DNA from 3 places in the Mesobacillus stamsii genome. Region 2 is predicted to be linked to each of the others. Evidence: riboswitches for the same ligand, from Rfam matches in the RefSeq annotation. Region 2 holds a riboswitch; each other region holds the start of a gene.

Region 1 (5,125 bases), on a different contig from region 2:
AATAATTTCAGCGGCTCCATTTCCGAGAAGCACCTGATTTTCCTGCAATCCTTCGCGATCGGCTAGCTTTCTTTTTAAAAATGTCCCGTTTGGGTCGGGATACTCATGAACCGATTCTAGGAGTTCGCCCCAATTTTCTTTTACCAAAGGAGGTGGTCCCAGTGGATTTATATTGGCGCTGAAATCCAGCTTTTCCTTTGGAATGGTCAGGTTCATTTCTTCATATAAATAATGTGGATTGGCACCATGAGATGGCCACTTCAAAGACAATTCCCCCAAGCCACAGCACTGCTAAAAAGAGCGGAACAGTCGCTGTTACAATTTTGTTTGCTGCTACCATATGATTTTTCTCAAGAGGGACAAGTTCTTCGCCCATCGTGGCGCGTTTCGATACGATCCCTTTATAATAATTGATGCCTCCAAGCTGGATCCCCATGATCGCAGCCACAGCGGCCTCTCCCCAACCGCTGTTCGGACTTGGGTGCTTTCTGGCGTCGCGCCTAACCATTTTCCAGGCAGACATTCTAGTAGTGTACATCGGGCGGTTCATTATGATCATACAAAGAGAAGTTAACCGGCTTGGTAGCCAGTTCACCAAATCATCCAGTTTTGCCGATGCCCAGCCAAATTCAAGATACTTCTCGTTTTTATAACCAACCATCGAATCACAAGTATTGATTGCCCGGTATATAAGCGCAAACGGGGCTCCTCCAATGGCCGCCCAGAAAAGCGGAGCAGTAATGCCATCGCTCGTGTTTTCAGCAACCGTTTCAACGGCCGCTCGGACTATTTCTGGCTCATCAAGCCGTTCTGTATCGCGGCCAACAATCCAAGAAAGCTTTTCTCTTGCCTCTTCAAGATTGTTAGTAACAAGTGGATCATAAACCGATAGACTAGCTTCCTTGAGACTTTTTTGGGCAATCGCGGTAGAAATCAGCATCGCTTCCATGAAAATGCCCGCTGCTGGATGGATGTAGTAAAAAATGGAAGTAACCAAGATGGCAATGCCCCCTACAATCAGCAGAACAACGATCACCATTGCCGTGCCTTTTGCCTTTTTGCCGCTGCCCCTATTCATTATGCGGTCCAATTTGTAAATAAGTGTGCCCATCCATTTCACCGGATGCGGCCAGTCCGGCGGATCCCCCACAAACCAATCAAGGAGGACAGCAAATGTTACGGCGATAAGATGATGGACGATCACTTCTTCCCCCTTTTCTGGCTGCTCCTAATTGCTTCGACTGTACATTCATAGACACCTTTGCCAATGATTTGTCCAAGAGGAGTTATCGTGCCGGCATATTCCAGCTTTTGCCCACGCTGGGAAGAGGCGATGAGAATGCTGTCAGTTGAAGTACCTGTTGCCACGGTCCCTGACAAGGAGTCCCTTATCTCCAAATCATGCAGCGCCTTTGTTTTTGCTTCTGTTGCTGTGATAATACTTTGGATGAACGCTTCTTCGGTCAGTTCACCGCTTATGTAAATCCAGGTATTGATCGTTCCAGGTGATGAGTCATTGGAATAATACTCCCTGCTTCTCGAGGCATCCACCGCATTTCCCACACCTGCTGTTATAACGAAAAACACTGAAAACCCTTCTTCTTGATATTGCTTATAACATACATCTTCTGTCCTCACGGCAGTCATCATCCCCACCGTTTCCTTCGGCTCTATTCCCTGTTTCTTCAAATATTGGCTCATTTCTTCCCGATGGTCCCTGCAATTATAATCCTTGTTCACATGGCGGTTCACGAAGCTGCTGTACCAGCCCGTTCCCGCGCCAACAACTCCCGAAGAAATAGTTCTTAATGGAATAGGAGATTTCAAGACAATGAAATCTCCTGTCACTTCAAGATGGCTTGAGCCTATTTCCACTGCTGCTGCCTCGTCTGAGCCATTTGTAGGAAGCAATACCATTTCTGGCACAGCCTCCTTTAAATGTGAAAAAGGGCTCAACTTTTTAGTTAAAAACATCTGGGTAAACCGCTTTTGCAAGCTCTTCTAACCCTTCTGTCAGTCTCGGCCCTGTTCGCGTCACCTTGTCTGAATGTACATCAACTACGCGATTTTCTTTGACCGCGGTAATATTCTCCCAGCCTTTGCGGCTTGTTACATTTTTAACTGGCTCAGGTGTATAGTAACCGTGGGTGGTAATAATCACATCTGGATTTCTTTTTATAATTGTCTCTGAATCCAGCTTAGGCCATCCCTCTTCGGTAACGGTATTCTCTGCATTTATGATCTGCAGCATTTCATCAATGAATGTATTTTTCCCAGCTGCATAAACCTCCGGCGCCGGAGATACTTCTACAAATACTGACTTGCGATCTTCCTCTTTTATTGCTTGTGCTTTTGTTTGAATCTCTTCCGTTTTATTCTTCATGTCCGCAATCATCGCATCCGCTTTTTCCTTTTGGCCGGATGCTGTTCCCAGCATGCTGATCGATTCATATACTTGATCGAAAGTTGTCGCATCATTCACGACAAGTACGGTAATGCCCGCATCTCTAAGCTGCTGCAATCCAGCTTCCGATGTATGGGCACTTGAAGCATGGGCAAGAACCAAATCAGGCTTCAAAGAAATGATTTTCTCGACATTAAACTCCATGCCGCCAACTTTCTCTTTCTCCGCCACTTGTTCAGGGAAATTATCAAAATCAGAAACTCCAACAATCTGTTCCTCCAGACCCAACCCGTATGCAATTTCTGTATTGCTTGGAATCAGGGAAACAATTTTTTCCGGTTTTGATTCTATTGTTACATCTTGTCCTGTTCCGTCTGTGATCACTACAGGGAAAGTCACTTCTGCCTGCGGGGCTGTTTCTGCAGTGTTTGTGTTTTCTTGTTTCGTCTTATCCGCATTGTCGCTGCCACATCCAGCTAGCGACCCAATCAACAGCAATAAAGCAAATAGGAACGCGTTCCACTTTTTCATCCTTCATTCCTCCAAATTATCTTTTAAAGTACCAATTTTTTTTAAAAAACCGTCTATAAACCTAAAAAAACACCCCCATTATTCCATGGAGATGTTTGTGCCGGTTTGTCTATTAAGACAGAATCGTTCTCAAACACCTCCTATCCTCGTAGGTTGTGAAGCAAAGAATCTGGCAGGTCTCCTGGCTTCTGGTCATTGCAAATCAAGCGCCTTCCCATACAAAAAGTACAGTGGCAACATGCTTGAAGCTCCCAGTTACAGTGGCGGGACCGCGTTGGAATTTCACCAACCTTCCCTATTAAGTCTCTAAACTAGAAATGCGTTTAGAAAACACCAAATCTTTATGTATTTAATTTTCCGTTGGTATATATTATACACAATTTTTGTCGAAAAAAGTGTCAATTTGAGACGAAATGACTAAAAGTTTTTTCCCAGCGAATGAATCCTACTAATCTCACCCAGACTCTTCTCATAAGCTTTGTTCATCTTCCCGCAAAAGAATCGCTTCCTTCGTCATAACCGCCAGTTCTATTTTTTCAATGGTTTTGCAGTAATGATGAAAAATATCTCCATCACAATGATCCTTTCTTTGAAAATAATCCAGTACACGCCAATCCTCAAACCAATCCCCGTTCTCTGCCTCTTCTTGAGGAATATTCGGCCAGGCGTATTTTAAAGACGGGCTGTACAGCCGCTCGGCACCTTTCCTTAACTCGCAATTTTTGACGCGCCGCTTATAAAGGGAGCGAGGAAAAGATTCGTTTACATCATTAAATACATCTGGCCAATAATCTTTTCGCGAGCCCGTGTGTGGGTGCTCATCGGCCCATTTCAAAACTCCTGACAAAATCTTTTCCTGCTGAAAAAGCAGCGAATACAATTTTTTTCCGAATAAAATTCTCTCGTGAAGCGAAGTGAAATACCGTAAGGCTGCGCCAGCAAGGGATGCTTTCTCCGTGTCATTCCCAGCTGCATAAGGAAAAATAGTGTTATTAAGGTTCAAGAAATCATACATTTTAAAGCTGACCGTTCCTGTAACGATTTTTTGATAATGCTGATTTTGAATCAATCTTTTTTCCAAGTAGTTTTGTTCATTAATCACCATTGCAATCGCTAAGCTAGTTTTGTCGCCACTATTCCAAAAATAATCCCACATCGTCTCCATAAAGGTAGAAATACCAAAATAGCGCAAAAGGTAAAACATTTCTTTCTTGACCTTGACACTCAAGTCATAAATCAAAAATTGGGGAAATACATCCTGAAAAATCAACCAACTACCTCGTTCCAAAAATGCAAAAAAATCTTCCTGCTCTCGTTCAGGCAAAAGCTTTGTTAACAGCTCCCCTTTTAAATCGGTCATATTCCATCCAACGTTACGGGAAACCATATGTCCAAGCAATGCCCAGTGTATTTCAGGATGCTGATGGTAAAAATCAAAGTACGCTTGCGTCCGCGTGCTATTGTTTTGGTTGAGTTGTCTCGTCTGTTCTTTTATCACTTGGATTCTACTTTTATCTTTTTGTGATAAACAGGGGAGTTCCCCAGAAGTCTTCTTGTTTGCCTTGTTCTTTAAGTCTTTTTTAATATCTGAGAAAGAGTTCAGCAAAAACGGCATCATCCTTCATATGAATTCATTTTTAGTGGATCAGTTATTCCTATCAAAGGAATGCATATTCATTTTGCACAAGGAATATGAATACAAAGATGAATATTTGGGAGAGGACGGATTAAATGAATCATCGGGTAAATAAGGAAATGAATAGAATCGTGAAGCAGTTAATCCGGGACCAATCAAAGGATGGTGCCTGGCGTTATCCATTTGAGACCGGGATCGCAACGGATTGCAGTATGATTATCTTATTACGGACATTAGAGATAGAGGATGAAGCGTTCATAAAAGAGTTGGTGGAAAGGATAGCTGGAGAACAACAGGAGGATGGGTCATGGAAGCTGTTTCATGATCAGAAAAACGGAAATCTGACATCCACTGTGGAAGCTTACTATGCCCTTCTTTATTCTGGGTATCGAGATCGAAAAGACAAGGATATTCAAGCAGCCAGGCGATTTATTTTAGCCAATGGAGGGGCTGGGGAAGTCCACCAGTTTTTGAAAATCATGTTGGCGCTAACAGGACAGTGTGAATGGCCGCATTTCCCAATTAATATTGAGGTAATGCTGATCCCGGATACC
Region 2 (5,125 bases):
TGGCGACCATTTTCTGATTCCGCGCAAGGTTATAAAAGAAGGCGAAGCCCGAGTAGAAAAACAGGCCTTCGAGAATGACATCATAGATGATGGAATGCAACAAATTTCCTATGCTTGGATGTTCCGCGAACCCTTTATAGCCGTCCGTGATAAATTCATTCCGCTTGCGCAGGATCGGTTCTGTCCGCCAGTAGTCGAACACTTCCTCTTGCTTCGACTTGGATACGTTGCTTGATAACACGTAGCTGTAGGAATGGTTATGGATTACTTCCTGCTGTGCCAAAATGATCATTAATGCATTTAAACTGGAATCGGTGAGATAATCGGCAACTTTGCCAGCATAGTCTGTTTGAATGCTGTCAAGGAGTGCCAGCAGACCGATGATTTTCAAAAAAGCATCCTGTTCTTTTTCGGAAAGCATGGAAAATTGCTTGATATCCTTTGACATATTGATCTCAAAAGGAGTCCAGAAATTCCCCAGCATTCTCTTGTATTTTGGATAAGCCCAGGGGAAACGGACATCATCCCAATTCAATATATTGGAACTCTGGCCATTTAAAATGCCAGTTGAAGCATTGGGAGCTCCAACGTCTACAAGGTTTCTTTTCTTCAATTGCGTCATTGATTTTCATCCTTTCTTTTAACTATGGCAGCTCTCACATTCAGCAAACTCACTGCTGGAGGTGGAGCGGACGTAATACGTCGTTTTCAGTCCGGACTTCCATGCATCCATATGCAGCTCCAGCAGCGCTTTTGCCTTAATGTTGTTTGTGACGTAGAAATTAAACGAAATCCCCTGATCGATATGGCGCTGTCGGCGGGCATTCTGTCTGATGCTCCAATGCTGATCCACGTTATAGGCTGTCTTATAGAACCACATCGTTTCGGCCGATAAATCTGGTGCGGTCACAGGGATTTTATAATCCTTCTTCTCCTCGGAGTATTCCAACCTAAAAACCGGATCAATACTTGCTGTCGAACCAGCTAGAATCGAAGTGGAAGAATTTGGAGCTACCGCCATCAGATACCCATTTCTGATTCCATTCTGCTTTACTTCCTCAGCCAGGTTGTCCCAGCTGTCACCAATGTATTGTCTTTTTTTGAAAAATTGTCCTGTTGACCAGTCCGATCCTGCGAAATAAGGGTATGCCCCTTTTTCTTTTGCCAGCTCGAGACTTGCGCTGATAGTGAAAAAGGCAATCGTTTCATAGAGACGATCACAATACTCGACCGCTTCTTCACTTTCCCATTTAATCCCTTGAAGAGCCAGTAAATGATGCCACCCAAATGTACCCAGTCCGATTCCCCTGTAGTTCTGGTTGGTTATTTGCGCCTGGAGGACAGGAATTTCATTGATATTGATAACATTATCGAGCATCCTAACTTGGATGTTGATCACTCTCTCAAGTACATCATCTATCACGCTCTTTGCTAAAGAAATCGAGGATAAGTTGCAGACAACAAAGTCCCCCGGTTTTTTATAGATTACTATCTTTCCGTCCTGCACCGTTTCCTCTTCAAGGAGGGTAGGGCTCATATTCTGGGTGATTTCTGTGCAGAGATTGCTGCAGTAAATCATCCCTTTATGGTGATTTGCATTGAGCCTGTTGACCTGATCCCTGTAAAACATGTAGGGGGTGCCGGTTTCGAGCTGAGAAATCATGATAGATTTGAAGATTTCAATAGCAGGAACCACTTCGTGTGACAAACCAGATTGATGGACGCAAGCCCAATATTTTTCGCGAAAGGAGCCAGCCCCCTTCTCCTCATCAAAATGATCTTCAAGGGAAAATCCCATGACCCTCCTTACTTCATGAGGATCGAACAGATACCAGTCCCCACGGTTTTCCACCTGTTCCATAAATAAATCCGGGATACATATGCCTGAAAATAAATCATGCGTCCGCTGGCGCTCGTCTCCATTGTTCAGCTTGGCATCAAGGAATGAGAAGATGTCTTTATGCCACACATCGAGATAAACAGCAATCGCCCCTTGACGCTGTCCTAATTGATCAACCGAAACAGCGGTGTTATTCAGTTGTTTCATCCACGGAATGACTCCCGAACTGACCCCTTTAAAACCTTTGATATCACTGCCGCGACTTCTGATCTTTCCAAGGTAAACGCCAATTCCGCCCCCGTTTTTGCTTAAGGTGGAAATATCTGTATTCGAGTCGTAAATACTTCTTAAATCATCAGCAACTGTATCAATAAAGCAGCTCGATAACTGTCCATAGCTTTTGCCAGCGTTCGATAATGTCGGTGTGGCGACTGTCATATATAAATTGGAAAGCGCCCAGTAAGCCTCTTCCACTAATGGAATCCGCTTTTCCTTTGGTTCTTCAGCTAACAATGTCATCGCGATCATCATGAATCGCTCCTGTGGAAGTTCGGCAATATCACCATTTTGGGTGCGTGCCAGATACCTTTCCGCCAAGGTTAAAAGCCCTATATAGGTAAACAGCTTGTCTCTCTCTGGATCGATGACTTTTTCCAGGTGATCTATTTCGTCACGGGAGTAGGATGCTAACACTCGATTGTCATAAATCCCAATCTCTATTAAGCTATTGATCAACTCATAGAATGAACCGTAACCAGATTCTATTCTTCCATTTCGAAAATGGGCACTAAGTCTGTATAATTTTTTTAAATAAAACCCCGCAGCTACATATGTCCATTCAGGCTCGTCCCGGCTAATTCGTTCCACTGCGGTCAAAATCAACATGTTCTCGATCTGATCATCGGTCATATCCTTCACTTCAAGGGCTTGGTCCACCTTTGCTTTGAAAAATGGAAAGTCCAATTTAGGGAACGCAAACTCTATTTCTGCGATCAGTTTTGCTGCATTTTCATCCTTTGCTTGGATACTCATCGATTATCCCTCCAACTTGATTGCTTTTTCTTGCTTCCAGCCTGCGCTTCCTTCGCATATCGGCAGTATTGAACATCTCCCGTTCTTGATCGTTTTCTGGAATGACCCTTGCGACTGGCTCCGGTTTACCATTCTCATCCTTCGCGATCATCGTAAGAATTGACGTGGTCGTCAGCGTTCTCCTGCTTGTTTTCAAGTTTTCACTTTCCACTTTCACGAATACTTCCATTGATGTTCTGCCTGTTGAAATGACCACCGCTTCGAGTGTTAAAATATCGCCTACTACCGCGGCAGACAGAAAGTTAACCGAGTCAATCGAGGCGGTGACAACTGCCCTCCTGCTGTGTTTCATCGCGGCAATTGCGGCGATTTCATCAATATAGGACAGCACGGTTCCGCCAAAAATCGTGCCAAGATGGTTTGTATCTGGCGGCAGGACGAGCCTGTTCTGAAATGTCCTTGACACATTTGCTGATAATCCTTCCATGTCCGACCTCCTGTGTGTAAAAAATGCTCCCTGAAAAATAAGAAAAACCCATCTCGAAAGATGGGTTTAAGTAACGTTGATATCCTAACAGCTCATATAAAGCACCAAAAACAGCATGAGACTATCAATTTATCCCCGTATACCTTCCCTATTCCCGAAGAAGATAACACGAATAAATATGGCAGGTCTCCTGACTTGTGCATCACCCTATTTTAAGGCCTTCCCATCTATTTGTTAGACAGTGGTTCATCCTTATTTCGTCAGCACTTACAGTTGCGGGAACAGTTCTGGATTCACACCAGATTCCCTATTAAGTCTTATTCAGACACCATACTTATCGGCAATTTCAATATTTAGATGTAAAAATCTCTTACTAACACAATATATTGTGTTATATGAATTGATAGTAAATCATCTTACCTGCTTTTTCAACTATTTTTCACTATTCATTTGAATATTTGACAGTTAAGATGTCTTCTTGATGTTGATTACTTTTCCTTCTTGGCGCCATTTTCTGAATTCTACAGCAGCCGTAAAAAGAACGTCTGTCGATGAGTTAAGTGCCGTTTCAACAGAGTCTTGCACAACGCCAATGATAAAACCTACAGCAACCACTTGCATCGCGACATCATTTGGGATGCCAAATAAGCTGGCTGCGAGAGGGATCAGCAACAATGAGCCGCCAGCAACACCAGAAGCACCGGCTGCACTGATGGCAGCCATCACACTAAGAAGGATGGCGGTTGGAATATCCACTTGAATGCCAAGTGTATGGACAGCAGCCAGTGTCATCACGGAAATCGTTACAGCTGCTCCTGCCATATTAATCGTTGCGCCTAACGGAATCGAAACAGAGTAGGAGTCTTTATCCAGCCCTAATTCTTCACAAATTTTAATATTCACAGGGATATTAGAAGCTGAACTTCTTGTAAAGAAAGCGGTAATCCCGCTTTCTTTTAAGCATTTAAACACAAGCGGATATGGATTTTGCCTTATCATCGTGTACACGATAAGGGGATTGACGATAAGCGCAACGACCAGCATACAGCCTATTAAAACCGCAAGCAATTTTCCATAACCAAGCAAGGAACTAAGCCCGTTTGTCGTAATGGATTCAAATACTAGACCCATAATGCCAAGCGGAGCAAATTTTATAACCCAGGCGACAATCTTGGACATAGCATCGGCTAAATTGCCAATCACCACTTTTGTTGAATCTGCTGCACTTCTCAGAGCAAAACCGATCAGGACTGCCCAGGCTAAAATTCCGATATAATTAGCATTTATAAGAGCGTTAACCGGATTGTCAACAATATTGAGCAATAATGTTCTAAGAACCTCTACCACACTTCCTGGAGGCGTCATTCCTTCGGTGCCAGCTGTCAATTTTAAGCTTACCGGGAACAGGAAGCTAGCAATAACGGCGATAAGTCCCGCCAAGAACGTTCCCAAAAAATAGAGGAAAATAATCATTTTCATGTTTGTTTTCTGTCCGCGTTTATGCTGGGCAATCGCCGACATAACCAGGAACAGTACCAAAATGGGAGCAACTGCTTTCAGAGCCCCTACAAATAATGATCCAAAAATGGCAACAGGCTTTGCAACTCCAGGGATTGCAAGTGCCAGGATCACCCCGATTACCAGACCAGCAATGATCTGCTTCACCAGGCTTACTCGGTTCAATTTCTTTAGTAAATCGTTCATCGTCCTCTCCCTCACAAGTATCTTTTTGTTTGCCACAAGAGCCGTTTCATGTAATCTGTATT
Region 3 (5,125 bases), on a different contig from region 2:
GCAATTAAAAGTAACAGTAGATCAATTGCAATCAACAAAACCATCCTATGCCACTCAAGGTGCATTAATGGACATGCTTCCTGAAGGCCGTAAAATTATTGAGTCAGCACTTGAAACGGTATATAATGGTGAAAACGTAGATAGCACCTATAAAACAGCTGTACAGCAGTTTAACGATGCTATCCAACAGGCGAACAAAGCAAGAGGAAACTAACCGATCATTGGAAAAAGGAAAAGGTGTGGGCAGCCATGCTTTTTCTTTTTTATCATAAAAGGAAAAGGTGATCACATGACGAAGATTTATGGCCATCGCGGAGCAAAAGGCAGCTACCCTGAAAATACCTTGCTTAGTTTTAAAAAAGCAATCGACCAAGGTGTGGAAGGAATCGAATTAGATGTCCACTTGACACTAGATGGAGAAGTGGTCGTCATCCATGATGAAACACTAGACCGGACGACAAATGGAACAGGCTGGATTAAAGATCAGACATTATCCGAAATAAAACAAGTTAGTGCGGGAAGTCGGTTTGTTCTATTACCAGACTACGAGGAAGAGTGGGATTCGGAAACGGTGCCTACTTTGCAGGAAGTACTGGAGTTAATGGCCCCCTATCCTACGGAGCTAAATATTGAGTTAAAAACGTATGCGGTGGTTTATGAGGGCATAGAAGAAAAAGTGCATTCGATCGTGAAAAAGTATGGCAACAATCGAAAAGTTGTGTATTCTTCCTTCCATTTGCCGTCGTTAATGCGAATGAAAAAAGTAGCTCCCGACGCGAATATTGCCTGGTTAGTCAATAATAAAATTTCTTTTCCAATCGATCATATGAACATGCTGGACCTCGAGGCTTTGCATGTTCATAAAAAAATGGTATTGCCCCCTCCTGAGGAGTATCAAATCGGTGCAAGGGAATTATATGATAAAATACGCGTTTGGACGGTAAACGATCCAGCGGAAATTGGCCAACTGTTAGACGTACAAGTCCAAGCGATTATTACCGATTTTCCCGAAAGAGCGATTGCGATAAGAAATAAGCGTTAACACTTAACAAACACGAAGGATGTTTATCATGAAGAACCTAATGCTAGCTGGTCTTGCTTGTCTTGTTTTTTTGATACCGATAGCGGTTCCCTGGGCGATTCATGCATTGGCGTCAAGGCAAAACAATGTTAACCAAGCCCCGATTATTGTAACTGTTTCGGTAATTGCCCATCGCGGTGCGTCCGCGTATGGGCCGGAACATACATTGCCAGCCTATAAACAGGCCATTCAAATGAAAGCAGATTATGTAGAGATCGACTTGCAAATGACAAAGGACGGCCAATTAATCGCGATGCACGATGAAACACTCGCTAGAACTACGAACGTTAAACAAATATATCCACATCGCGCTCCATGGCGAGTAAAAGATTTTACTTTAAAAGAAATCCAGCGTTTAGATGCTGGCGCTTGGTTCAATCAGGCAAACCCGAAGCTAGCTCAAAAAGACTACCTAGGTCAGCCAGTACCAACATTAGACGAAGCGATTAAATTTGTAAAACAGCAGGCTGACGGGAAAGTAAGCCTTTATATAGAAACAAAAGCTCCAAATATCTATCCTGGAATGGAAGAAAAATTGATCAATATTTTAAAAAGCAACGAAATCCTCGACGATCCCAACCTCATTATCGAATCATTCAGTGAGGACAGCCTGCGCAAGCTAAAATCAATCGTACCACAAGTCAAGCTTATTCAACTCTACACAGCAAAAATGCTAAAAGGCAAAGATCCATCCCAAGAATTCAAGCGAATCTCCGATTATGCCTATGGAATCGGACCAAGCAAAGAGCTGGTAACACCCCAATTCATCCAAAATGCCCATCAGAACAAGCTCGTCGTTCACCCATGGACCATCAATACCCAAAAAGAAATGACAACCCTCCTCTCCCAAGGAGTCGACGGCCAATTCACAAACACTCCAGATAAGTTAGTTGGATTAATTAAGTGAAGTTCGGACAGGTTTAGCAGGAAAAGAGGAAAAGTAGTCCGAACTGGGGCGAAGTTCGGACAGGTTTCGGCGAAAAAGAGGAAAAGTAGTCCGAACTAGAGCCAAGTTCGGACAGGTTTAGCAGGAAAAGGGGAAAAGTAGTCCGAACTAGGGCGAACTTCGGACAGGTTTTGAAGGAAAAGAGGAAATGCCAGCAATTTGAATTTTTCACCATCTATATATTAGAACAAAGAGTAATCTTTTGACACCAGCCTCTTCTCATGCTAGTATTTTTATTAAATTTAAAAAATTTTTAATATTTGTTTACAGTTTTCTGTTTTTTTATCGAGAACTGTATCTCTGTTTGCTTCAGGTGCTGAGCAGCTTTGCTGTTTAGTTAAAAGGGAAGACCGGTGAGAAGCCGGCGCGGTCCCGCCACTGTATTGGGGAGCGACTTATCGTTAAGCCACTGTTTCGCTAGAAATGGGAAGGGATAAGGAGCGGTGAACCAGAGCCAGGAGACCTGCCTGTTGTACGCACTTTACTCTACGGGTGTATAGAGCAAGTGAAATACGCAGAGTTGAGAGGGATTCTCTCTCAGCTTTAATTAACGATGCGCATTGATCTCTCTTTTCCCCAAAAAAGAGGGATTTTTTTCGTTGTTTCACCTATTTTTTTAAAACAAAACGAGGAGTGTTTCACATTGAAAAACGTAATTAGTACAAATTTAGGTTACCCGCGGATCGGGGAGCATCGTGAATGGAAAAAGGCGCTTGAACACTTTTGGTCGGGCAAGATGGAAAAAGAAACTTTTTTGCTGCAAATGCAAGAGTTTCGTTTGGATCATCTTAAAAAGCAGTTGGATCAAGGGATTGATCTAATTCCTGTTGGCGACTTTAGCATGTATGATCATGTGCTCGATACCGCAATGATGTTTGGCCTTGTACCAGAACGGTTTGAATACAAAGGAGGCAAAGTGCCACTCGAAACCTATTTTGACATTGCCCGAGGAAATCGTTCTGCAGTTGCATCAGAAATGACTAAATGGTTTAACACCAATTACCATTATATCGTCCCTGAGTTAAATCAACGAAATCCAGCATTTGTGGAAAATCGTCCGCTTCATTTTTATCAAGAAGCAAAACAAAAACTCGGGATCAATGGGAAACCCGTTATTCTCGGTCCGGTGACGTTCGTAAAACTGGCCAAAGGGTACGATCAACAAGAATTAAAGGATATGGTGGAGCTTTTTACCCCTCTGTATGCCCAGATGCTAGGTGAATTAGAAGCGGCTGGAGTGGAGTGGGTTCAAATCGATGAACCGATATTGTGCACTACCCTATCTGCCGAAGAAATTCATTTGTTGAAAGAAACATACGAGACACTAACCAAAGCGGCTCCAAAAATAAAAATGATTTTACAGACGTATTTTGACCATCTTGATTATTTTGAAGAAATTACAAGTCTTCCTGTGCACGGAATTGGCTTAGATTTTGTCCATGATGATGGGCAAAACTTGAAAGCATTAAATACGTTCGGCTTCCCTCAGGACAAAATGCTTGCAGCAGGTGTGATTGATGGGCGAAATGTGTGGCGAGCAAATATAGAAGAACGAATCACCCTTCTTGAAAAAATTGCTGCAGCAGCAAAGTGTGAACAGTTGATGATTCAGCCAGCTTCAAGCCTCTTGCATGTACCAATAACTGTGAATAATGAAACTGAATTAACGCCCACTCTCAAAAATGCCCTTTCGTTTGCAGATGAAAAACTGCAGGAAGTTGCTCTTCTTTCAAAAGGAGTAAAAGAGGGAAAAGCAGCAATTGAGAAAGATATCAAAGCCAGTAAAGCTGCAATTGAGACGTTGAATGGTTCTCCTGAACGAAACAATACAAAAGTCCAGCTTGCTACTGCCAATCTAGAAGCAATGAACGCCGAGCGCCAAGCTCCTTTTGAAAGCCGCAGCAAACTGCAGGAGTCCGCTTTTCAGTTGCCCATTTTGCCGACAACCACCATTGGCAGCTTCCCGCAGACACAGGAAATCAGAAAGCAACGGTTAAAATGGCGTAAAAAAGAGCTGACCACGGAACAATATGAAGATTTTATCAAAGCTGAAATCAAAAAGTGGATTGAAATTCAAGAAAAGTTAGGACTGGATGTTTTTGTCCATGGAGAATTTGAACGTACCGACATGGTCGAATATTTTGGCGAGAAATTAGGCGGCTTTCAATTTACGAAATTTGGCTGGGTGCAGTCATATGGTTCCAGATGCGTCAAACCACCGCTCATTTTTGGGGATGTAGCATTTTTGGCTCCGATGACGCTGAAAGAGTCCGTTTATGCCCAATCGTTAACTTCGAAGCCTGTAAAAGGCATGTTGACAGGTCCGATCACCATCCTGAACTGGTCCTTTGTACGCGATGATCTTTCCCGGTTTACCGTTGCTAACCAGATCGCGCTTGCATTAAGAGAAGAAATTAACATTCTCGAAAAGAATGGAATCCAGATGATTCAAGTAGACGAACCGGCGCTTCGCGAGGGCTTGCCATTAAAAAAAGAAAAATGGGACAACTACTTAAATGCAGCTGTTCACGCCTTTAAGCTGGCAGTCTCCACAGTAAAAAATGAAACCCAGATCCACACTCATATGTGCTATTCCGATTTTGAGGAAATAATGGATGCCATCAACGCTTTAGATGCTGATGTAATTTCAATCGAAACGTCGCGAAGCCATGGAGAGCTTATCCAATCGTTCGAAGATACCACCTATGAAAAGGGAATTGGGCTCGGTGTTTATGATATTCATAGTAAACGAGTACCAACTATTGAGGAAATGTCCACCAACATTTCACGCGCCCTGAAAGTCCTCGATCCAAAACGATTCTGGATCAATCCAGACTGCGGGCTGAAAACAAGAGGAACCGAAGAAACCATCGAAGCACTTAAAATCATGATCGAAGCAGCAAAGGAAACGAGAGAGACAGTTGGGTATCCCGTCAAAGAAACAAATGCTTTTGTGAATGCAAAAGAGTAATCAATTTAGATGATGGTATGCAAGTGGGACTCTATCTTAAAACTTTTTTTGAATACTATACAATTCGTATACAGTCGATTCTGTTCCATGTTAGCTGGAAGCGCACTTCTACTATCTCAATCTGAAG

What was found. Region 2 has a riboswitch for cobalamin ahead of J2S25_RS14675 (acyl-CoA thioesterase). Riboswitches for the same ligand answer to the same signal wherever they lie in the genome.
Region 1: it holds a riboswitch for cobalamin, as region 2 does, so the genes downstream of both, J2S25_RS07400 (ABC transporter substrate-binding protein) here and J2S25_RS14675 (acyl-CoA thioesterase) in region 2, are expected to answer to the same signal.
Region 3: it holds a riboswitch for cobalamin, as region 2 does, so the genes downstream of both, metE (5-methyltetrahydropteroyltriglutamate--homocysteine S-methyltransferase) here and J2S25_RS14675 (acyl-CoA thioesterase) in region 2, are expected to answer to the same signal.

What each region holds. Positions count from the first base shown of each region.
Region 1 covers NZ_JAUSUN010000006.1:182,636-187,760, forward strand. The annotation lists gene cobD (threonine-phosphate decarboxylase CobD) at 1-264, opposite strand, end outside; gene cbiB (adenosylcobinamide-phosphate synthase CbiB) at 221-1,204, opposite strand; gene J2S25_RS07395 (adenosylcobinamide amidohydrolase) at 1,201-1,917, opposite strand; gene J2S25_RS07400 (ABC transporter substrate-binding protein) at 1,961-2,935, opposite strand; cobalamin riboswitch at 3,090-3,288, opposite strand; gene J2S25_RS07405 (DUF2515 family protein) at 3,405-4,550, opposite strand; gene shc (squalene--hopene cyclase) at 4,667-5,125, shown strand, end outside.
Region 2 covers NZ_JAUSUN010000020.1:64,876-70,000, forward strand. The annotation lists gene J2S25_RS14665 (ribonucleotide-diphosphate reductase subunit beta) at 1-622, opposite strand, end outside; gene J2S25_RS14670 (ribonucleoside-diphosphate reductase subunit alpha) at 641-2,872, opposite strand; gene J2S25_RS14675 (acyl-CoA thioesterase) at 2,850-3,359, opposite strand; cobalamin riboswitch at 3,523-3,707, opposite strand; gene sstT (serine/threonine transporter SstT) at 3,825-5,063, opposite strand.
Region 3 covers NZ_JAUSUN010000002.1:177,070-182,194, reverse strand. The annotation lists gene J2S25_RS02335 (ABC transporter substrate-binding protein) at 1-214, shown strand, start outside; gene J2S25_RS02330 (glycerophosphodiester phosphodiesterase) at 290-1,042, shown strand; gene J2S25_RS02325 (glycerophosphodiester phosphodiesterase) at 1,071-1,988, shown strand; cobalamin riboswitch at 2,322-2,512, shown strand; gene metE (5-methyltetrahydropteroyltriglutamate--homocysteine S-methyltransferase) at 2,671-4,998, shown strand.